Regions from separate parts of the Thermobispora bispora DSM 43833 genome, predicted to be linked through region 2. Evidence: riboswitches for the same ligand, from Rfam matches in the RefSeq annotation. Region 2 holds a riboswitch; the other holds the start of a gene.
What was found. Region 2 has a riboswitch for S-adenosylmethionine ahead of thrC (threonine synthase). Riboswitches for the same ligand answer to the same signal wherever they lie in the genome.
Positions count from the first base shown of each region.

Region 1: linked by a shared signal. The riboswitch ahead of TBIS_RS17130 (aminotransferase class V-fold PLP-dependent enzyme) and the one ahead of thrC (threonine synthase) in region 2 are both predicted to bind S-adenosylmethionine.

Region 1 covers NC_014165.1:4,011,978-4,022,751, forward strand. Annotated here, with positions in the region: gene TBIS_RS17110 (ABC transporter ATP-binding protein) at 1-653, opposite strand, end outside; gene TBIS_RS17115 (hypothetical protein) at 650-1,429, opposite strand; gene TBIS_RS17120 (hypothetical protein) at 1,426-2,058, opposite strand; gene TBIS_RS17125 (cytochrome P450) at 2,311-3,513, opposite strand; SAM riboswitch class IV at 3,643-3,759, shown strand; gene TBIS_RS17130 (aminotransferase class V-fold PLP-dependent enzyme) at 3,948-5,177, shown strand; gene TBIS_RS17135 (NADH-quinone oxidoreductase subunit D) at 5,227-6,405, shown strand; gene TBIS_RS17140 (DUF3180 domain-containing protein) at 6,468-6,962, opposite strand; gene folK (2-amino-4-hydroxy-6-hydroxymethyldihydropteridine diphosphokinase) at 6,975-7,475, opposite strand; gene folB (dihydroneopterin aldolase) at 7,472-7,879, opposite strand; gene TBIS_RS17155 (nuclear transport factor 2 family protein) at 7,876-8,292, opposite strand; gene folP (dihydropteroate synthase) at 8,289-9,164, opposite strand; gene folE (GTP cyclohydrolase I FolE) at 9,246-9,830, opposite strand; gene ftsH (ATP-dependent zinc metalloprotease FtsH) at 9,833-10,774, opposite strand, start outside.
Region 2 covers NC_014165.1:3,852,592-3,863,365, reverse strand. Annotated here, with positions in the region: gene TBIS_RS16430 (DUF3263 domain-containing protein) at 1-88, shown strand, start outside; gene otsB (trehalose-phosphatase) at 85-891, shown strand; gene TBIS_RS16420 (alpha,alpha-trehalose-phosphate synthase (UDP-forming)) at 967-2,400, opposite strand; gene TBIS_RS16415 (RNA polymerase sigma factor) at 2,497-3,048, shown strand; SAM riboswitch class I at 3,231-3,370, shown strand; gene thrC (threonine synthase) at 3,386-4,636, shown strand; gene TBIS_RS16405 (MoaD/ThiS family protein) at 4,674-4,952, shown strand; gene TBIS_RS16400 (cold-shock protein) at 5,229-5,429, shown strand; gene groL (chaperonin GroEL) at 5,695-7,314, shown strand; gene TBIS_RS16390 (HelD family protein) at 7,699-9,678, opposite strand; gene TBIS_RS16385 (DNA repair helicase XPB) at 9,961-10,774, opposite strand, start outside.

The DNA of each region.
Region 1 (10,774 bases), 160 kb from region 2:
ACGCGCCCCCGGTGCAGCACGATCGCGTCGGGGCAGGTCTGCGCGGCGTCGTCGAGGATGTGGGTGGAGAGCACCACGGTGCGGCGAGCCCCGCCGAGGCTGGCGAGCAGCGAGCGGAACCGCATGCGTTCGGCGGGGTCGAGCCCGGCCGTGGGCTCGTCCACGATGATCAGCTCGGGATCCGCGAGCAGCGCCTGGGCGATGCCGAGCCGCCGCTTCATCCCACCGGAGTAGGTGCCGATCCGCCGGTTCGCGTGCTCGGACAGGCCGGTCAGGTCGAGCATGCGCTCGATCTGGTCGCGGCGGGTCCGCCGGTCGTCGACGCCTTTCAGCAGGGCGATGTAGTCGAGGAACTCGCGGCCGGTCAGGTCGTCGTACATGGCGAGCTCCTGCGGCAGGTAGCCGAGGATGCGCTTGACCGCCCGCCGTCCGGCCGCCGTGGCGAGGTCGTGGCCGCCCACCACGACGCGGCCCTCGTCCGGCCGCAGCACCCCCACGCAGATGCGCATGAGGGTCGTCTTGCCGGCCCCGTTCGCCCCGAGCAGCGCGGTCATCCCACCGTCCACGGTGAGGGTCACCCTGTCCAGGGCGGGCCGGGCGTCACCGCGGCGGTAACGCTTGGTCAGGTCGGTGATGCTGATGGTGAGGGTCACCGGTAACGCTCCGTCCATTTCCGGGCCACGGCCAGCAGCACCGCCGTGCATGCCAGCACGACGAGCAGGTTCACCGCGGCGGCGCTCGCGCCGATCTCCTGGCCGTTGAGCACGGCGGCGCGGCGCGGGGCGCCGAGCCACGCCACCGCGGGGTAGCCGCCGCCGGGCGAGAGGATCGTGTACGACACCGTGGGGATCGGCAGCACCCGTGGGTTGAGCACGGTCGCCCACGCCCACACGCCGGCGGCGCCGATCCGGGCGATCGTCACCGGCAGCACGAGCCCGGCGACCGCGGTGAACGTGGTGACGAGCAGGCCGCTGGGGATGAGGATCACGACGACCGCGGCGAGGGCGGTGCCGAACGGGCCGGGCGATCCCGCGGCCACCGCCGTCCCGGCCCCGTACGCGAGCAACGCGGCCGTCGTCGGCGCCAGCGCGACCGTCGCCGCCCCGATGAGGGTGCCCGCCATGCGCGCGGACGCGCTGCCCGGCGTGGCCGCGAGCAGGTCGCCCAGCCCGGTACGGCGATGCCAGCGAAGCCGGTCGGCCATCGCCATCGTCAGCCCGAACCCGGCGAGCAGGTTCATCATCACGGCCGTGTCCGCCACCCGGCTCGCAGGGGGCAGGCCCGCCCCGCGCGGGGAGGTGAGCGCGAGCAGCAGGCTCAGCGCGGCCAGCGGCGCCACGGCGACCCACAGCATCCGGGACCGCAGCATCATCGTGATCTCCGCTCGCGCGGACGCGGTCAGCGGCACCAGCCATCCGCCGCCTCTCACACCGCCTCACCTCCCGCCCTGATAGAGCCGCGGATCAGCAGCCATACTCCCGCCACGGTGAACGCGGCGGCCACCGCCGCCGACGGCAGCGGGATCCGGTCCAGCACGAGCAGCTTCGCCAGCCAGGCCGTCATCACCAGGGCCGCGGCCGGCCCGGGCTGGGCCCGCCCCGCCGCCGCGTGACCTCCCAGGCCGATCAGCAGCAGCGAGAACGCGGCGGCCGACGCCACCGGGGAGAGCACCGCCCCGGATCCGGCGGTGTCCTGCCCGGCGACGTCCGGCCCGGTCGCGGCACCCGCCGCGGCCGACAGCCCCAGCACCCCGGCCCCCAGGCCCACGGCGATCACGAGCAGCCACAGCCGCCGGCGCACCGTGACCGGGTACGGGGTGGCGAAGGTGCGCTGCAGCTCCGGCATGACCTCGCGGGCCATGACGCCGACCGCGCACACCCCCGCGACCAGCGGCAGCAGCGCGCCCGGCAGCCGGACCGCGAGGAACTCGCGCATGCCGCCACCGGCCATCACCGCCACGAGCGCCGCGCACGACGCCACCGCCACGGGGGTGCCGAGCGCGACCGGACCGCATCGGCGCATCTCATGCCGCCACAGCTCGACCGGGACGATCGTCATATCAGGGCGGTAGCGGCGGGCGGCCGATCGGTTCAGTGCGCCGTGACGATCTTCCGGCTCGCCGGTGCGGCGGGTCGGCCGGCGTTGGTGCCGGCCCGCCGCGGCCCCGCGGGTAGGTGCGGGCGCCCGGCCGGGCCACGGAGGAGGCCGAGCCGCTCGGCCCGAGCGGCTCCGGCTGGTCCCGGTCGCGGGGCCTCCGGCCGGTTCCGCGGCCGCGGACCCGTCGAGGCGTGAGCTCTCCTGGGCCGCGGACTAGATCCTGACCTTGAGCTCCCGCAGGCCGCGGATGATGTACTGCGGCTTCCACTCCGGCTCGGTCACCGGCTCGATCGCCGGCGCGGCGCGGAGCAGGGCGCGGAACGACTCCTGCAGCTCGACCCGGGCGAGCGGCGCGCCGAGGCAGAAGTGGATCCCGGCGCCGAAGGTGAGGTGCGGGTTGGGGTCCCGGCCGAGGTCGAGCCGGTCGGGGTCGTCGAACACCTCCGGGTCCCGGTTCGCCGAGCCGAACAGCAGCGCGACCTCCGAGCCGCGGGGGATCCGCACCCCGTGGACCTCGATCTCCTCGAGCACCCATCGCTCGAACATCTGGGCGGGGGTGTCGAAGCGCAGCAGCTCCTCGATGGCGGTGGGCAGCAGCTCGGGCTCGGCGCGGAGCCGCTCCAGCGTGCCGGGGTTGCGGAAGAGCGCCCACCACGCGCTCCCCGTGGCGTTGACCGTGGCCTCGTGGCCGGCGTTGAGCAGCAGCACGCAGGTGCCGATCAGCTCGTCCTCGGTGAGCCGGTCGCCGTCGTCCGCGATCCGGGCGAGGGTGGAGATCATGTCGTCGCCCGGCCGCTCGCGGCGCTCCCGGGCGAGCTCGCGCAGGTAGTCGGCGAACTCGACGGCCGCCCGCACCGCGGTGTGCTGCGCCTCGAGCGGCGGGTTGAGCTCGTACATCTTGCACATGTCGGCCGACCAGGGCCGGAGCAGGTGCCGGTCGGCCTCGGGGATGCCGAGCATCTCCGCGATCACGGTGACCGGGAGCGGCTCGGCCACCTCGGCGATGAGGTCGCCGCCTCCGCTCTCGGCGAACCGGGTGGCGAGCTCGGTCGCGATCTGCCGGATCCGCGGGCGGAGCGACTCGACCATCCGCGGGGTGAACGCCTTGGACACCAGCCGGCGCAGCCGGGTGTGGACGGGCGGCTCCACGTCGAGCATCCCGGCGCGGACCACCCGCCAGAACGGCTCCTGGAACTCGGGCTCCGGCTGCCGGCCGAACTCCTCGTGCGTGGCCACGTGCAGGTAGGAACGGCCGAGCCGGCGGTGGTCGCGCAGCAGCGCGTTCACGTCGGCGTAGCGGGAGATCAGCCACTGGTTGGTCGGCTCGAAGTAGCTGACCGGCTCCTTCTCCCGCAGCTCGCGATAGACCTCGTACGGGTGCGCGATGAACTCAGGGCTCCACGGATCAAACGCCACAAACCCACCATATGGGTCGGCCGTTACCGGGACCATCAACCGGAGGTCACACCCGGATCACGTGGCGAACACCCGGAACCTCCCGATCCGGTCCCGCCGGCGCACCGCGATCGGCTATAGTGCCGCCCAGGTAACGAGTGCCAGCGTCAAGCCCCGGCTTGCTGGCCGGCAACCCTCCCGTCCGCGGCGGGGTGCCCCGGGTGAGGACCAGGCCCGGCACGAGGTGTGCCGAGGCAAGCGCGGACTCCGGCAACGCCTCGTCGGAGTCCCTGACTCCGAGGAGGTCGGCGTTGTCCGTCGTTCTGTCCACGCGTCCGTTCGCTTCCCGCACGTCCACGGCCACCCCCGGATCCACGGCCCCGGCCGCCGGCGTCCCGGACGCTCCGCCCGCGGCCGCCGCGGCCCCGGCCGCGCACCGGCCCGGGGAGCGCCCGATCCCCGCGGTCATCGGCGCCGACCTGCGGGTGCCCGTGCGCGGCGGCGGGCTCGTGCCGTACGCGAACCTCGACTACGCGGCGAGCGCGCCCTGCCTCGAGCCGGTGTACGCGGCGGTCACCGCCGCGCTCCCCGCCTACTCCAGCGTCCACCGGGGCGCCGGGTACGCCTCCCGGCTCACCACCGCCCGCTACGAGCGGGCCAGGGAGACCGTGCGCGCGTTCGCGGGAGCCCGGCCCGACGACGCGGTGGTGTTCACCCGGAACACCACGGACGCGATGAACCTGCTCGCCCGCTGCCTGCCCGAGGGCACCACGGTGGTGGTCTTCGACACCGAGCACCACGCGTCCCTGCTCCCCTGGCCCCGCGCGGTACGGCTCGCCCCGCCGGCCTTCCCCGGCGAGGCGGTCCGCATGGCCGACGAGGCGCTCGCCGGGATCGACGGGCCCGCCCTGCTCGTGGTCACCGCCGCCTCCAACGTCACCGGCGAGCTGTGGCCGGTCGCCGCGCTCGCCCACATCGCCCACCGGCACGGCGCGCGGATCGCCGTGGACGCCGCCCAGTTCGCGCCCCACCGGCCGCTCGACATCACCGCCCTCGACCTCGACTACGCCGCCTTCTCCGGGCACAAGCTCTACGCCCCCTTCGGCGCCGGCGCCCTCATCGGCCGGCCGGACTGGCTCGCCCAGGCCGAGCCGTACCTGCGGGGCGGCGGCGCGGTGCGGTCCGTGGCCGAGACCGTGGAGTGGAGCGACGACCCCGAGGCCCGGCACGAGGCGGGCACCCCGAACGTGCTCGGCGCGATCGCGCTCGCCGCGGCGTGCGAGGCCCTCGGCGCCACCGGCTGGACGCCGCTGATCCGCGAGGAGGAGCGGCTGCTCGCCCGGCTCCGGGCCGGGCTCGCCGCCATCGACGGGGTGCACGAGCTCTGCCTGTGGGAGCCCGACCACCCGCGGGTCGGCATCGTCTCCTTCGTCGTCGCCGGCCGCCCCGCCCGCGAGGTCGCCGAGGAGCTCGCCACCGGTCACGGCATCGGCGTCCGCGACGGCAGGTTCTGCGCCCACCCGTTCGTGCGGCACCTCATCGCGGCCCGGCTCCCCGGAGCGGCCGCCGCCGGCGGGTGCGGGGACGGCTCGATCGGCGCGGTGCGCGCCTCGATCGGCATCGGCACCACCGACGAGCACATCGACCGCCTCCTCGCCGCGCTCCGGGAGATCGCCCGCGGGTGAGCCGGTGCGGCCGTGACCGGGGAGCCGCCCGGCATGGGAGCATGGCGGTATGAGCGAGGAGGGCGTGCGGCGAGAACGCGTGGTCGGCATCGGCGCCGGCGCCGAAGGGCTGCCGTCGAAGGAGCTGGCCACCGAGGACATGGTCCTGAACATCGGGCCGCAGCATCCGTCGACGCACGGAGTGCTCCGGCTCCGGCTCACCCTCGACGGCGAGCGGATCGTCCAGGCCGAGCCGATCGTCGGCTACATGCACCGCGGGGCCGAGAAGCTCTTCGAGGTCCGCGACTACCGGCAGATCATCGTGCTGGCGAACCGGCACGACTGGCTCTCGGCCTTCGCCAACGAGCTGGGGGTGGTGCTCGCGGTCGAGCGCATGCTCGGCATGGAGGTCCCCCCGCGCGCGGTCTGGGCCCGGACCCTGCTCGCCGAGCTCAACCGGGTGCTCAACCACCTCATGTTCCTCGGCTCCTACCCGCTCGAGCTCGGCGCGATCACCCCGGTCTTCTACGCGTTCCGGGAGCGCGAGACCCTGCAGCGGGTGATGGAGGAGATCTCCGGCGGCCGCATGCACTACATGTTCAACCGGGTGGGCGGGCTCAAGGAGGACCTGCCGCTCGGCTGGCTCGACCGGGTCACCGCGGCCGTCGCCGCGATCCGGCGGCGCCTGCCCGACCTGGAGGAGCTCGTCGCGGGGAACGAGATCTTCCTCGCCCGGACCAAGGGGATCGGCGTCCTCGACCGGGACACGATCCTGCAGTACGGCGTGAGCGGGCCGATCGCCCGGGCCTCCGGGGTCGACTTCGACCTGCGCCGGGACGAGCCCTACCTCGCCTACGGCGAGCTGCCGGTGAAGGTGGTGACCCGCACGGCCGGCGACTGCCTCGCGCGATTCGAGGTCCTGCTCGAGCAGGTGAAGGTCTCCCTCGACCTCGCCGACGCCTGCGTGGCGCGGCTGCGCGAGCTCCCGCCCGGCCCGATCAACCAGCGGCTGCCCAAGGTGCTGAAGGTGCCCGAGGGCCACACCTACGCCTGGACCGAGAACCCGCTCGGCATCAACGGGTACTACCTGGTCTCCCGCGGGGACAAGACGCCCTGGCGCCTCAAGCTCCGCAGCGCCTCGTTCAACAACGTGCAGGTGCTCCGCGAGGTGCTCCCGGGCAACCTCGTCTCGGACATGATCGCGATCCTCGGCTCGATGTTCTTCGTGGTCGGCGACATCGACAAGTGACGCCGGGCCTCCCGGACCTCCTGCAGGCCGGCCCCGCCGCGGCGGCCCGGGCCGGCGCCGGATCAGCGCGGGCCCTCCGTGGCGCCCGGCGGCCCACCGCCCGCGCCGCCCTCCTCGCCCTCGGGCCTGCGGGGGACGCGGCAGCAGTACTCCAGGAAGAGCGCCGCGCAGATGAGGATCACGCACGAGATGAACGAGCCGCCGCCGATCAGCGCGTCCTGACGCGGCTTGGGCAGGGTGAGCAGGTCGAGCACCCGGAACACGAACCCGGCGAACACCCCGGCGAGCATCGCGGCCGCGTGCGAGGTCGCCTTGGCGAACGCGGCCAGCCGTACCACGGCGAGCGGCTCGACCGGCTTCGTGCCCGGCCGGCGGAGGATCCTCGCCCGGGTGAGCCACCCGGTGTAGGCCTCGCCGAGCGCGAGCAGCAGCGTCGTCGGGATCGCCGTCCACGGCAGCGTCGGCAGCATGGAGTAGCTGCGCTGCAGCACACCCCAGGTGGCCAGCGCGAACACGGTCACCAGACCGACGAGCACCCCGGGATTGCTCGGTCTCACTCGCGCTCCTCGTCAGCCGGGAGGTTGCAGGGACAGATCGGGCCGGAGCCGTACCCCGCTGCGGTCCACCCTGTCGAGCAGGTCACGGATCGGGCCGTGCCCGGGCAGCACCGCGTCCGGCTCGACCTCCGCCCAGGGCACCAGGACGAAGGCCCGCTCGTGCGCCCGCGGGTGCGGCAGGGTGAGCTCGGGGTCATCGGACACGATGTCGCCCACCTTGATCAGGTCGATGTCGAGCGTGCGCGGCCCCCACCGCACCTCCCGGGTACGGCCGAAGGCCTCCTCGATGCTCTGCACCCGCTCGAGCAGGACGCGCGGGGGGTGGGCGGTCTCCACCACGAGCACGGCGTTGAGGTAGGGCCCCTGCTCCGGGCCGCCCACCGGCTCCGTCTCATACACGGACGATATCGCCACGAGCGTGAGCCCGGGGGCGTCGAAGAGCGCGTCCACCGCGCCCTGCAGGTACTCGATCCGGCGGCCCAGGTTGCTGCCGAGCGAGAGAACCGCCCTCATGCCCGACCCCTCCTGATCGTGACCACCACATCGCCGAACGGCACCGGTATCGGCGCCGACGGCTTGTGCACGGACACCTCGGCCGCCTCCACCACCTCGTGGGCGAGGCAGGCGGACGCGAGCCGCTCGGCGAGCGTCTCGATGAGGTTGACCGGCTCGCCCTCGATGATCCGGACCAGCTCCACGGCGAGGGCGCCGTAGTCCACGGTCTTGGTCAGGTCGTCCGCGGCGGCGGCCGGGGCGGTGTCGAGGTGGAGCGTGACGTCGACGACGAACTCCTGGCCGAGCTCCCGCTCGGCGGGAAGGCAGCCGTGCCGCCCCCGGGCCCGCAGGCCGACCAGCCGGATGGTGTCCCGGCCCACCGCGGCCGTGGCCGGCGGGCGGGAGTTCCCGGTCTCCGTCACGCGCGTCCGTCCTCCTCACCCTGGAGCACCGGGGATCCGTGGTAGAGCCAGAGCCGCCACCCGTCCTCGGTGCGCAGGTAGGTGTGGCTCGCCACCACGCGCCCGGCGGCGAAGCCCGGCTCGCCCGCGCCGGGGGCGGTGAGGATGTTCTCCGCGCAGGTGAGCACGGCCACGTCGCCGAAGACGTTCGCCTCCACGTCGGTCAGCACGAACTGGATGTAGGGCGTGTTCGCCATGATCAGCGCCCACGAGCGCAGCACCTCGGACCGCCCGCTCAGCATCGGCCACCCGGGATGCACGCACTTGGGCACCCGGTCGGCGGTGTCCTCGGCCCAGATCTCCGACATCGCCTGGAAGTCGCCGCGCTCGATCGCGTCGTAGAACGCCTGGTGGAGTTCCACGAGCTCCTTCATCGCCGGCTCCCGCTGGGGTGCTTCGCCTCGGTCGCGGCCCAGACGGCCGCGACCCGGACGGCGTCCACGTTCGGGCGGACCGAATGCACCCGGACGCACCAGGCACCGGCGCGCGCGGCGAGCGCGCTGACCGCGACGGTGGCGTCGTCGCACTCGGCGAACGGCCGCGGGGTTCCGTCGGGGCCGGCGAGCAGCCGGCCGAGGAAGCGCTTCCTGGAGGCCCCGATGAGCAGCGGCCGGCCGAGCCGGTGGAGCTCGTCCATGGCGGCGAGCAACGCCCAGTTGTGCTCCGGGCGCTTGGAGAAGCCGAGCCCCGGGTCGAGGATGAGCTGCTCCTCCCGCACCCCCAGGCCGAGCACCGAGTCGACCCGCTTGCGCAGCTCCTCGCAGACCTCGGTGACCACGTCGGCGTAGATCGCGCGGCTGTCCATGTCCGCGCTGTGCCCGCGCCAGTGCATCACCACGTACGGCACGCCCGCCTCGGCCACCACGCGGGGCATGGCGGGATCGGCCAGGCCCCCGCTCACGTCGTTGACGAGCGCGGCCCCGGCCTCCACGGCCGCCTGGGCGACCTCCGCGCGCATGGTGTCCACGCTGACGGTCACGCCCTCCTGGGCGAGGGCGCGGATCACGGGCACGACCCGGCGCAGCTCCTCCTCCAGCGAGACGCGCAAGGCGCCCGGGCGGGTCGACTCGCCACCGACGTCGACGATGTCGGCGCCCTCGGCCACGAGCTCGAGGCCGTGCCGGATCGCGCTGTCGGTGTCGAACCAGCGGCCGCCGTCGGAGAAGGAGTCCGGGGTGACGTTGACGACGCCCATGACCAGACAGCGCCCGGGGTCGGGCAGCCCGGGGACGCTCCATGTGGTCATGGAGCCAAGCCTATGGGGTGAGAGGTCACATTTGGTCCATGAAGGATGTCCCTGTCGATAACGAAGGGAACCGGGATTCCGTCACCTCCGCAGGATGAGCGACATGGCCTCGGCGCGGGTCGCCTCGCAGGTGCGGAAGTCGCCGCGCACCGCCGAGGTGATCGTCTTGGCCCCGGGCTTGCGCACCCCGCGCATGGTCATGCACATGTGCTCGGCCTCGATCACCACGATCACCCCGCGGGGCTCGAGCACCTGCATCAGGCCGTCGGCGATCTGCGAGGTCATCCGCTCCTGGAGCTGAGGGCGGCGGGCGTAGACGTCCACCAGCCTCGCCAGCTTCGACAGGCCCGTGACCTTCCCCTTCTCGTTCGGGGTGTACCCGATGTGCGCCACGCCGTAGAACGGCAGGAGGTGGTGCTCGCACATCGACATGACCTCGATGTCCTTGACCAGGACCATCTCGTCGTGGTCCGCGTCGAACATCGTGGTCAGCGCGTCCTCGGGCCGCTGGCCGAGGCCGGAGAACTGCTCGGCGTACGCTCGCGCGACCCGGGCCGGGGTGTCCCGGAGGCCCTCACGGTCGGGATCCTCACCGATCCCGATGAGGATCTCGCGGACGGCCCGCTCGATGCGCGCACGATCGAAGTTCGGAGGGGGAACCGTCACGGCTAGGCCTCATCCCGCTGCTGTGCACTCTGTTCGCTCGCCGGCCCGCTCGTCGCCGTGCCCGAACCGGCCGCGGAGCCCGCCGCGGTACCGGCCGGCGGCAGCGCGGCGCCGTTGCCGTTGGCCCGCTCCTTCGGCGTGAGCACGGGAGGCCGGTCGGAGGGGAGCCGCTTGCCGTACCCGGCGTACGAGGGGCGCTTCTGCCGCGGCACCACCGGCTTGAAGATCTCGAGGACCTGCTGACGGGAGAGGGTCTCCTTCTCCATCAGCTCGAGGACCAGGTTGTCGAGCACGTCCCGGTACTCGACGAGGATCTCCCAGGCCCGGTCGTGCGCGATCTCGATGAGCCGGCGGACCTCCTCGTCGATCGCCGAGGCGATGCGCTCGGAGTAGTCCCGCTCGTGCCCCATCTCGCGGCCGAGGAACACCTCACCGGTGCCGCTGCCGAACTTCCGCGCGCCCAGCCGCTCGCTCATGCCGTACTCGGTGACCATGCGGCGGGCGAGCTGGGTCGCCTTCTCGATGTCGTTGGCGGCGCCCGTGGTCGGCTCGTGGAAGACCAGCTCCTCGGCGGCCCGGCCACCGAGCAGCATGGCGAGCTGGTCCATCATCTCGGACCTGGTCGCGAGGAACTTGTCCTCCATCGGGAGGGTCATCGTGTACCCGAGCGCGCGGCCCCGCGACAGGATGGTGATCTTGTGCACCGGGTCGGCGTTGGGGAGCGCGTGTGCCACCAGGGCGTGCCCGCCCTCGTGGTACGCGATGATCTTCTTCTCCTCGTCGGACATGACCCGGGACTTCCGCTCGGGCCCGGCCATCACCCGGTCGATGGCCTCCTCGAGGGTGGCCATCGTGATCTGCTTCTGGTCCTGGCGGGCGGTGAGCAGCGCCGCCTCGTTGATCACGTTCGCCAGGTCCGCACCGGTGAAGCCCGGGGTCCGGCG
Region 2 (10,774 bases):
CGACCCCATGCTGGTGAAGCGGCTCCGGCGGCAGCGCGCCGCCCGCAGGAGGAGCCGGGAGATCCGCCGGTACGGAACGAACGCATGAGACTCCCCGACCACCCCGGGCTGCGATCCCTGCTCGGCGACCCCTCCGGCGCCGTGATCGGGCTGGACTTCGACGGCACCCTCTCCCCGATCGTCCCCGACCCGGACGCCGCCCGGATCCACCCCGAGGCCCCCGAGGTCCTCGCCGATCTCGCCCCGCTCGTCAACGCCGTCGTGATCATCACCGGGCGCCCGCCGGCCACCGCGCTCGCGCTCGGCGCGGCCCCGGACGGCCGGTCGCTCGCCGACGTCCCCGGGCTGGTCATCCTCGGTCACTACGGCATGGAACGGTGGGAGAACGGCCGGATCACCGCGCCGCCCCCGCCGCCCGGGCTGGACGCGGTCCGCGCGGAGCTCCCGGCCATCACCGCGCCCTACGCCGGCGTGCACATCGAGGACAAGGGCCGGGCCGTGGCGGTGCACACCCGCCGGTGCCCCGATCCCGCGGCGGCCCTCGCCGCGCTCACCGAGCCGGTCACCGCGCTCGCCGCGCGGACCGGGCTCATCGTCGAACCGGGCCGGTTCGTGCTCGAGCTGCGCGCGCCCGGGATGGACAAGGGGCAGGCCCTGACCGCGTTCCTCGCCGAACGGCGGGCCCGCTCGGTGCTCTTCGCCGGGGACGACCTCGGCGACCTCGCCGCCTTCCGGGCGGTCGCCGAGGCGGGCATCCCCGGGGTCCGGGTGTGCAGCGGGTCTGCCGAGGTGGCGAAGCTCGCCGCCGAGGCCGACATCGTGGTGGACGGGCCGGACGGGGTCGTCGGGCTGCTGCGGGCCATCGTCGCCGCGCTGCGCCCGGACCGGTGAGCGGCGCCCGCGCGGCCGTGCCGTACCGCCGATCGGGCCCGTGGCGGGGCGGGGGAGCGGGCAGCCGCCGCGGCGTCAGCGGGCGGCGAGGGCGGCGAGCTGCTCCTCGAACCAGCGGCGGGGCGGCATGGCGGTGGACGCCTTCCGCAGCCGGGCGATCCGCCGGATGCGCTCGGTCTCCGGCAGCAGCAGCGCCTCGTGGAGGGCGGCCGCGGTGCCCGAGATGTCGAACGGGTTCACGAGCAGGGAGTCCTGGCCCAGCTCGGCGGCGGCGCCGGCCTCCCGGGAGAGCACGAGCGCGCACCGCTCGGAGAGGATCGGGCCCTCCTTGGCAACGAGGTTCATGCCGTCCCGGATCGGGTTGACCAGGAGCACGTCGGCGAGCCGGTAGGCGGCGAGCGACCGGGCGTAGTCGTCGCGCACGTGGAGGATGATCGGGTCCCAGTCGTCGGTGGCGTACTCGTCCTCGATCTCCTTGGCGCACCGCTGCACCGCGGCCGTGTACTCGCGGTACTCGGGCAGGTCGTGCCGGGACGGGTACGCGAAGGCGAGGTGGACCACCCGGCCGTGCCACTCGGGGTGCTTCTCCAGGAACTCCCGGTAGGCGGTGAGCCCGCGGAGGATGTTCTTGGACAGCTCGGTCCGGTCCACCCGGACGATCAGCTTGCGGTCCCCGATGAGGTCCTTGAGCGCCGCCATGTGGGACTCGACGTCGGGGGCGGTGGCGCGCGCCAGGAGCGCCTCCCCGTCCACGCCGAGCGGATGGACGCCGATCTGCGTGGTCCGCTTGTCGTACCGGACCGTGCGGCGCTCGCGGTCCACGGTCGCGCCGAGGATGACCTCGCAGCAGTCCATGAACGCCGACGCCCAGCGGCCGGTGAGGAAGCCGGCGTGGTCGGCGCCCAGGATGCCGGTGAGCACCTCGGCGGCCACGTCGTCGGGGAGGAGCGAGAAGTACTCGGGCGGGGCCCACGGGGTGTGCGAGAAGTGCGCGATCCGCAGGTCGGGCCGCTGCTCCCGGAGCATCAGCGGGGTCAGTGCGAGGTGGTAGTCCTGCACCATCACCCGGGCCCACGGGGCCGCCTCCTCGGCCAGCGCCGTGGCGAAGGCGTCGTTGTAGTCCCGGTACGCCTGCCACTCCCGCCGGAACGTGGTGTCGAACTGCGGGGCGAGCGAGGTGTTGTACAGCAGGTGGTTGACGTACCAGAGCGTGGAGTTCGCCACGGAGTTGTAGGCGCGGTCGAAGGTCGCGGGCGGGATGTCGAGCATCCGCACCGGGGTGATGTCGTAGCCGCCCTTGTCGATCCGTCCGTTGGGCGCCTTCCGCGCCGCGTACCGGTCGCCTTCGGATATCGCGGCGCAGATCCACAGCGCGTCGGTGCCCTTGACCGCCTCCGTCAGGCCGGACACCAGTCCGCCGGCGCCCCTGGCCATGGTCAGCGAACCGTCTTCCGCGATGGCGAATGAGACGGGGCCCCTATTGGAAGCGATCAGCACCGAGCTGCTCATCTACGCCTCCCCGGGACTCTTCGGGCGCGCATGTCGGAAGATTAATCCAGACGCCACCAATAGCATGTCAAGTGATCTGAAAGGGCTTGATTCGGCATGTCACTGGACGAGACGACCGAGGCTCTGGCGCGCTCGGCCGCTCAAGGCGACCATCGGGCGCTCGGAGAGCTGCTCCGCCGGATCGAGCCCGACGTGCTACGGCACTGCGAGCGGCTGCTGCCGTACCGGCAGGACGCGGAGGAGGCGGCGCAGGACACGCTGCTCGCCGTCGCCCGGAACATCTCGCGGTTCGAGGGCCGGGCGAAGTTCAGCACCTGGCTGCACATCGTGACCGCGAACTGCGCGCGGACGACTTACCGGAATTTGAAGCGGCGCTCCTCCGAGCAGGCCGAGGAGCTGCCCGAGCAGCGCCCGGACCCGCGGCGGGTGAGCGTGATCGCCGGCTCCCGGCTCGACCTGCTCGACGCGATGGAGGCGCTCGAGGCGGAGAAGCCGGAGCTCGCCCAGGCGCTGGTGCTGCGGGACATCTGCGAGCTCGACTACGCGGAGGTGGCCGAGCAGCTCGGCATCCCGATCGGCACGGCCAAATCCCGCATCCATCAGGCCCGCAAGTACGTGCAGAGCGTGCTCGGGGAGGCCTACCGCTGAGACGGCATTTCTCACATCATGAGACGCCATCTCGAAATCGCGGGATGAAAGGGTACAGTGCTTGAGGTGTGACACGGATTTCGCCGTGTGGCACACCGCCCGGGCGGGATTTTCCGCGGCGCGATCGCGGCCTGGCGCCGCAGGCCGTCCGCCGGGCGGACATGTGATCGACAATTGAACATCGCTCATCAAGAGGGGTGGAGGGACCGGCCCTGTGAAGCCCCGGCAACCCTCCCGGTGACTGTGCTCGTATCCGCGAGGCCGGCCGGGACAGGTGCCAATTCCGGCTCCCGGCCAAGGTGGTCGGGAGTGAAGATGAGGGAAAGGCCTCGCCTTCATGGTGCATGTCGAAACCCGTGAGTTCGGCCGTGCCATCGGCCTGTCGTGTCGTGAATGCGGTGCCCTCGAGAAGCTAGGACCGATCTTCGCCTGCTCGCAGTGTTTCGGGCCGCTCGAGGTCGCCTATGACTTCGGTGAGATCAGCCGCGAGGAGATCGTCTCCGGGCCTCCGAACATCTGGCGGTATCGCGCGCTCCTCCCGGTGCCGCCGGACGTCGCTGAGAAGCCCAATCTCGCTCCTGGCTGGACGAAGCTGGTCAAGGCGGACAGGCTCGCCGCCGAACTCGGGCTCCGCTCGCTGTATGTGAAGGACGACTCCGGCAACCCCACCCATTCGTTCAAGGACCGGGTGGTGGCGATCGCGGTCGAGGCGGCGCGCGCCTTCGGCTTCCGCACGCTCTCCTGCTCGTCCACCGGGAACCTCGCCGGTGCGGTCGCGGCGGCGGCCACCCGCGCCGGCCTGGACTCCTGCGTGTTCATCCCGGCGGACCTCGAGGCCGCGAAGATCGTCATGGCCGCGGTGTACGGCGGCCGCATCGTCGGGGTCGAGGGCTCGTACGACGACGTCAACCGCCTCTGCTCGGAGCTGCTCGGCGACCCGCTCGGGGAGAAGTGGGGCTTCGTCAACGTCAACCTGCGGCCCTACTACGCCGAGGGGTCGAAGACGCTCGCCTATGAGATCGCCGAACAGCTCGGCTGGCGGCTGCCCGACCAGATCGTGATCCCGGTGGCGTCCGGGTCGCAGCTCACCAAGATCGACAAGGGGTTCCGCGAGCTCATCAAGCTCGGGCTGGTCGAGGACAAGCCGTACCGCGTCTTCGGCGCCCAGGCCACCGGCTGCGCGCCGGTCGCCCGCGCGTTCAAGGCGGGCCACGACGTGGTGCAGCCGGTCAAGCCGGACACGATCGTCAAGTCGCTCGCGATCGGGAACCCGGCGGACGGCCCGTACGTGCTCGACGTGGTCCGGCGCACCTCGGGCGCGGTGGAGGACGTCGATGATCACGAGGTGGTCGAGGCGATCCGCCTGCTCGCGCGCACCGAGGGCATCTTCGCCGAGACGGCGGGCGGGGTGACCGTCGGCGTCCTGCGCAAGCTGCTCCGGGACGGCCGGCTCGACCCCGACGCCGAGACCGTGGTGCTGAACACGGGCGATGGGCTGAAGACCCTCGACGTGGTCGCCGGCCAGGCGCGCCCGACGGCGGTCATCCGCCCGTCCCTCGACGCGCTCCGTACGGCATTCGCCAACTGATCGGCCTGTTGGACATCGGACACGAAAGCGAGTTGAGATGAGCGTTTCCGTGCGGATTCCCACCATTCTGCGGTCGTACACCGGTGGGGCGGCCGAGGTGCAGGGCGAAGGCGCGACGCTCCGTGAGGTGCTGCAGAAGCTCGACGCCGACTACCCCGGGATCGGCGCCCGGATTCTGGATGAGAACGGCAAGATCCGCCGGTTCGTCAACGTCTACGTGGGCGAGGAGGACGTCCGGTTCGCGCAGGGTCTCGACACCCCGACGCCGGACGGGGTCCAGGTGTCGGTGATCCCCGCCGTCGCCGGGGGCTGCTGAACCTGAGCCGTACGGCCCGGCCGCTCACCGTCCCGGCGGCCGGGCCTTCCTCGTTTCCCCCGGGGCGGCGGCCGGAAACGGTGCGTTCCAGAAATCATTCTCGTTAGGGCGCGGATGGATAATCACCGGATCCCGCGCCCGATGAACTTCTTGCGGAAATCAGCCCATTGAATGCTGTCGCCCTGCGCATTCTCCCGGTAGGGTCGTCGTGATCGACGAAAAACTGGGGGCGATGGTCATGGTCATGGTCTCCAGCACGGCAAGAGGAGTAATAACGTGGCGCAGGGCACCGTCAAATGGTTCGACGCGGAGAAGGGCTACGGCTTCATCGCGGTAGACGGTGGTAAGGACGTGTTCGTGCACTACACCGCGATCCTGATGGACGGCTTCAAGTCCCTCGAGCAGGGCCAGCGGGTGGAGTTCGACATCACCGAGGGCCGGAAGGGCCCGCAGGCGGAGGCCGTGAGGACCATTTGATCCCCCGTCCGAGGTGAACACGAGGTCTGGACCGCGCGGTGCGGACCAGGCCTCTTTTCTCTTTCCGCGGAGCCGTACCGGCTGGTCAGAGTGGCTTCCGCTTGCACTCGAATGGGTAGAGTGCTAGATACATGCATTGGCACTCTAAGGTCGAGAGTGACAATCACCGGGATCGAGGCGATGGGGTCCGCGAAGGAGCCGGACCCAAGCCGTCGCGGGCGTCGGCTCGGTCCGCTGAAGCCACCCTGACAGGGAGGTTAGCCCTATGGCAGCGAAGATGATCGCGTTTGACGAGGACGCCCGGCGCGGTCTCGAGCGCGGGATGAACCAGCTCGCCGACGCCGTGAAGGTGACGCTCGGCCCCAAGGGCCGGAACGTCGTCCTGGAGAAGAAGTGGGGCGCTCCCACGATCACCAACGACGGTGTCTCCATCGCCAAGGAGATCGAGCTCGAGGACCCCTGGGAGAAGATCGGCGCCGAGCTGGTCAAGGAAGTCGCCAAGAAGACCGACGACGTGGCCGGTGACGGCACCACCACGGCCACCGTCCTCGCTCAGGCGCTGGTACGTGAGGGCCTGCGCAACGTCGCCGCCGGTGCCAACCCGATGGCCCTGAAGCGGGGCATCGAGGCCGCCGTCGAGCGCGTCAGCGAGGAGCTCTCCAAGCTGGCCAAGGAGGTGGAGACCAAGGAGCAGATCGCCTCCACCGCCTCGATCTCCGCCGGTGACGCCGAGATCGGCCAGCTCATCGCCGAGGCGATGGACAAGGTCGGCAAGGAAGGCGTCATCACCGTCGAGGAGAGCAACACCTTCGGGCTCGAGCTCGAGCTCACCGAGGGTATGCGCTTCGACAAGGGTTACGTCTCCGGTTACTTCGTGACCGACCCGGAGCGCATGGAGGCGGTCTTCGAGGACCCCTACATCCTCATCGTCAACGCGAAGGTCTCCGCCAACAAGGACCTGCTGCCGCTGCTCGACAAGGTCGTGCAGGCCGGTAAGCCGCTGGTCATCATCGCCGAGGACGTCGAGGGCGAGGCTCTCGCCACCCTCGTCGTCAACAAGATCCGCGGTCTGTTCAAGTCCGTGGCCGTCAAGGCCCCCGGCTTCGGCGACCGCCGCAAGGCGATGCTCCAGGACATCGCCATCCTCACCGGCGGCCAGGTCATCTCCGAGGAGGTCGGCCTCAAGCTCGAGAACGCCACCCTCGACCTGCTCGGCCGCGCCCGCAAGGTCGTCGTCACCAAGGACGAGACCACGATCGTCGACGGTGCCGGTGACCCCGAGGCGATCGCCGGCCGGGTCAACGAGATCCGCGCCGAGATCGAGCGGACCGACTCCGACTACGACCGCGAGAAGCTGCAGGAGCGTCTCGCCAAGCTGGCCGGCGGTGTCGCGGTCATCAAGGCCGGTGCCGCGACCGAGGTCGAGCTCAAGGAGCGCAAGCACCGCATCGAGGACGCGGTCCGGAACGCCAAGGCCGCGGTCGAGGAGGGCATCGTCCCCGGTGGTGGCGTGGCCCTGCTCCAGGCCGGTGCCAAGGCCTTCGACAAGCTGGAGCTGAGCGGCGACGAGGCGACCGGTGCCGCCATCGTCCGCAAGGCCCTGGAGGAGCCGCTCAAGCAGATCGCCATCAACGCCGGTCTCGAGGGCGGCGTCGTGGTCGAGAAGGTGCGCAGCCTTCCGCCGGGCCACGGCCTCAACGCGGCGACCGGTGAGTACGTCGACATGTTCGAGGCGGGCATCATCGACCCGGCCAAGGTGACCCGGTCGGCGCTGCAGAACGCCGCGTCGATCGCCGGGCTGTTCCTCACCACCGAGGCCGTCATCGCCGAGAAGCCCGAGAAGGAGAAGGCCAACGCCACGCCCGGTGGCGACATGGACTTCTGAGCCTGATCGATAACGGGCGTCCAGGGGCGGTTCCCACCGGGGACCGCCCTTTTCCGTTGCCGAGGCCGCCCGCGACCGGGGCCCGCCCGCACCACTCTGTTCCGCCGGTGGCCGGCCGTTCTCCCGCCGCGGCCCCGATGTCCGTCGCCCACCGCGCAGCCCGTCCGCGTGCGCGCGGGCCATCCGCCCCTACCGAACGACGAACGCTCGATAGGAGTAGCCCGTCCGCGTGCGCGCGGGCCACCCATGCCATCCGCCGCCCGATGCCGACCTTCCCGCGTCGTGGTCGCGGGGTTCGCCCTGGCGCCGCCCCGCCGTACGGGGCCACGGCGGCCGGCGAGGAAGTTCTCCCCGTCGCGAGGGCTCCAGCCGGCGAGGACGCGCTCAGCCGGCGAGCGGGCCCGGGAGGTCCCGCCGGTGGAGGACGGTGAGCGAGGTCACCGCCCGGGTGAGCACCACGTAGAGGCGGGCGAGGCCGCGCTCCTCGGCGTCGGCGATGTCGGCGGGCTCCACCAGGACCACGTGGTCGTACTCGAGGCCCTTCGCGACGGTGGCGGGGACGATCAGCACCCGCGCGTCGTCGGGAGCCTCCGGGCCGAGCACCGCGGCCGCCCCGCCGAGCGCGGACGCGATCGCGGGCACGGCCGCGTCCGCGGCGATCACGCCGATCGAGCCCTCGCGCTCGAGCAGCTCCCGCACCGTGCCGGCGACGGCCTCGAGCACGTCGGGCACTCGCCGGACGGTGAGGGACCCGGTCCCCGGGCGGAGCGAGCGGGGCTCGGCGAGGCCGGGGGCGATCGCGGGGAGCAGCCGGGCGGCGAAGCCGAGGATCTCCCGGGGCACGCGGAAGCCGACGGTGAGCTCGACGATCTCGCCGCCGGGCTGGCCGAGGTGCTCGAGCACCTCCTTCCACGACCGCGCCGCCCACGGGGTCGTCCCCTGCGCCAGGTCGCCGAGCACGGTCGCCGACCCGGTGCGGCAGCGCCGCCCCAGCGCGCGGAGCTGCATGGGGGAGAGGTCCTGGGCCTCGTCGATGACGAGGTGGCCCTGGGAGGGGGTCCGTTCGATCAGGTCGGCTAGCTCGTCGAGGAGGGCGGCGTCCGCGGCCGACCACTTCGCCGACCGGGGTGAGCGGTACGGCTTCCGCCAGAGGATCAGCTCCTGCTCGGCGGGGGACAGGTGCGGCCCGGCGGCCTGGGCGAGGAACTCCGGGTCGGAGAGCAGCCGGTGGAGCACCTGCTCGGGGGTGAGCTTCGGCCACACCGCGTCGACCAGTGCCTTGACCGGCCGGGATCTGGCCACCGCGTCCTGCACCCGGTCGTCCGGCGCCTGGCCGCGCCGTTCCATCTGGACGAGCACGGCGTGGGCGAGCCGCTGGGCGAGCATGGCGCGGCCCGGGCCGTACCGGGTCGTGCCGCGCAGCGCGGCCACGATCTCGCTGATCTCGTACTCGGGCACCCGGAAGCGGTCGATGCCCCGGGTGACGAGCAGGCCCTCCTCCGGCCGGCGCACGTGCAGCCAGAGCGCCCGCCTGAGCACCTCGGCCATCCGGGCGTCGCCCTTGACCGCGGCGACCGCGGGATCCTCCGGGTGCGCGGGGCCGCCGAGCAGCTCGGTCACGGTCGTCTGGTCGACCGTCACCTCGCCGAGGGCGGGGAGCACCGAGGAGATGTAGGAGAGGAACGCGCGGTTCGGGCCCACGATGGTCACGCCCGACCGGGTCAGCCGCTCCCGGTGGGTGAACAGCAGGTAGGCGGCGCGGTGCAGCCCCACGGCCGTCTTGCCGGTGCCCGGCGCCCCCTGCACGCAGACCGTGGTGGCCAGGTCCCGGCGGACGATCTCATCCTGGTCCGGCTGGATGGTGGCGACGATGTCCCGCATCGGGCCGGTGCGGGGCCGCTCGATCTCCTCCAGGAGGATCCGGCTCTGCTCGAGGGGCCGGCCGTCGAGCGGCTCGTCCTCGTACGCGGTGAGCTCGCCGCCCCGGTAGCCGAACCGGCGGCGGAGCGCGACGCCCATCGGGTCCGCCGGGCTCGCCTGGTAGAACGCCCGGGCGACCGGGGCCCGCCAGTCGATCACCATGGGCCGGCCGTCCGGGTCGTGGACGTGCCTGCGGCCGACGTAGATCGTGTGCGGGAGGTCGTCGCCGGCCGCGCGGTCGAGCCGGCCGAAGAAGAGCGGGGTGTCCGGGTGGTCGGCGAGCGCGGCGATCCGCTGATCGAGGAGGCCCCGGAGCACCTCCCGGGAGACCCAGTCGCCCGCCGCGTCCGCGGAGAGGGATTCGGCGTGTTCGCGCATGGCGCGCAGCGCGGCCCGTGACGCTGCGAGATGGGCGCGCTCCGCCTCGAGCACGGTATCGGACATACGGAAAAGCTCCTTAACCGACGGAAACAATGCCGAAGAGCTGAGCGGCGCCGCAAAAACGAGGAGCTTATCCGACGTGCGGGCGGCAGATCAACTGAATATCACGATCCGTTGTGGATGTCCGTAAATATGGGAGTATTTGGAGTGATTTGTCGGTAGCAGTAGGGTATTCCGCATCTCGGTTGATCGATGCGAGGGGCAGATCGCGAGGGGGTGATCCGGTTGCCACGGTCCCGCGGGATCTCCTGGACGTGATTCCCGTCGGAGCCATCCCCGGCGAGGTCATCTCGCCGGGTCCTCCTCGCCCACGTCGCCGGCGTCGATGATGCGGTACGCGTACCCCTGCTCGGCGAGGAAGCGCTGGCGGTGCGCGGCGAACTCCTGATCGACGGTGTCGCGGCTCACGATCGAGTAGAACCGGGCGCCCCCGCCGCCCGGCTTGGGGCGGAGCACCCGGCCGAGCCGCTGCGCCTCCTCCTGGCGTGACCCGAAGGTTCCGGAGACCTGGATCGCGACCGTGGCCTCCGGCAGGTCAATGGAGAAGTTCGCCACCTTCGAGACCACGAGCACCGGGATCTCCCCGTCGCGGAACGCCTGGAACAGGCGCTCCCGCTCCCGCACCCGGGTCTCCCCTTTGATCACGGGCGCGTTCAGGTGCGCGCCGAGCTCGTCGAGCTGATCCACGTACTGGCCGATGATCAGAATCTGCTCGCCCGCGTGCCGGCGGACCAGGGCCTCGGCCACCCGCGTCTTCGCCGGCGTGGTCGAGCAGAAGCGGTACCGCTGGTCCGGGTCGGCCATCGCGTAGGCGAGCCGCTCCCGTTCGGTGAGCGTCACCCGCACCTCGATGCACTCGGCCGGTGCGATCCACCCCTGGCTCTCCATCTCCTTCCAGGGCGCGTCGTACCGCTTCGGCCCGATGAGCGAGAAGACGTCCCCCTCCCGGCCGTCCTCCCGCACCAGCGTCGCGGTCAGCCCCAGCCGCCGCCGGGCCTGCAGCTCGGCCGTCATCCGGAAGATCGGCGCCGGCAGCAGGTGGACCTCGTCGTAGACGATCAGCCCCCAGTCGCGGGCGTCGAACACCTCCAGGTGCCGG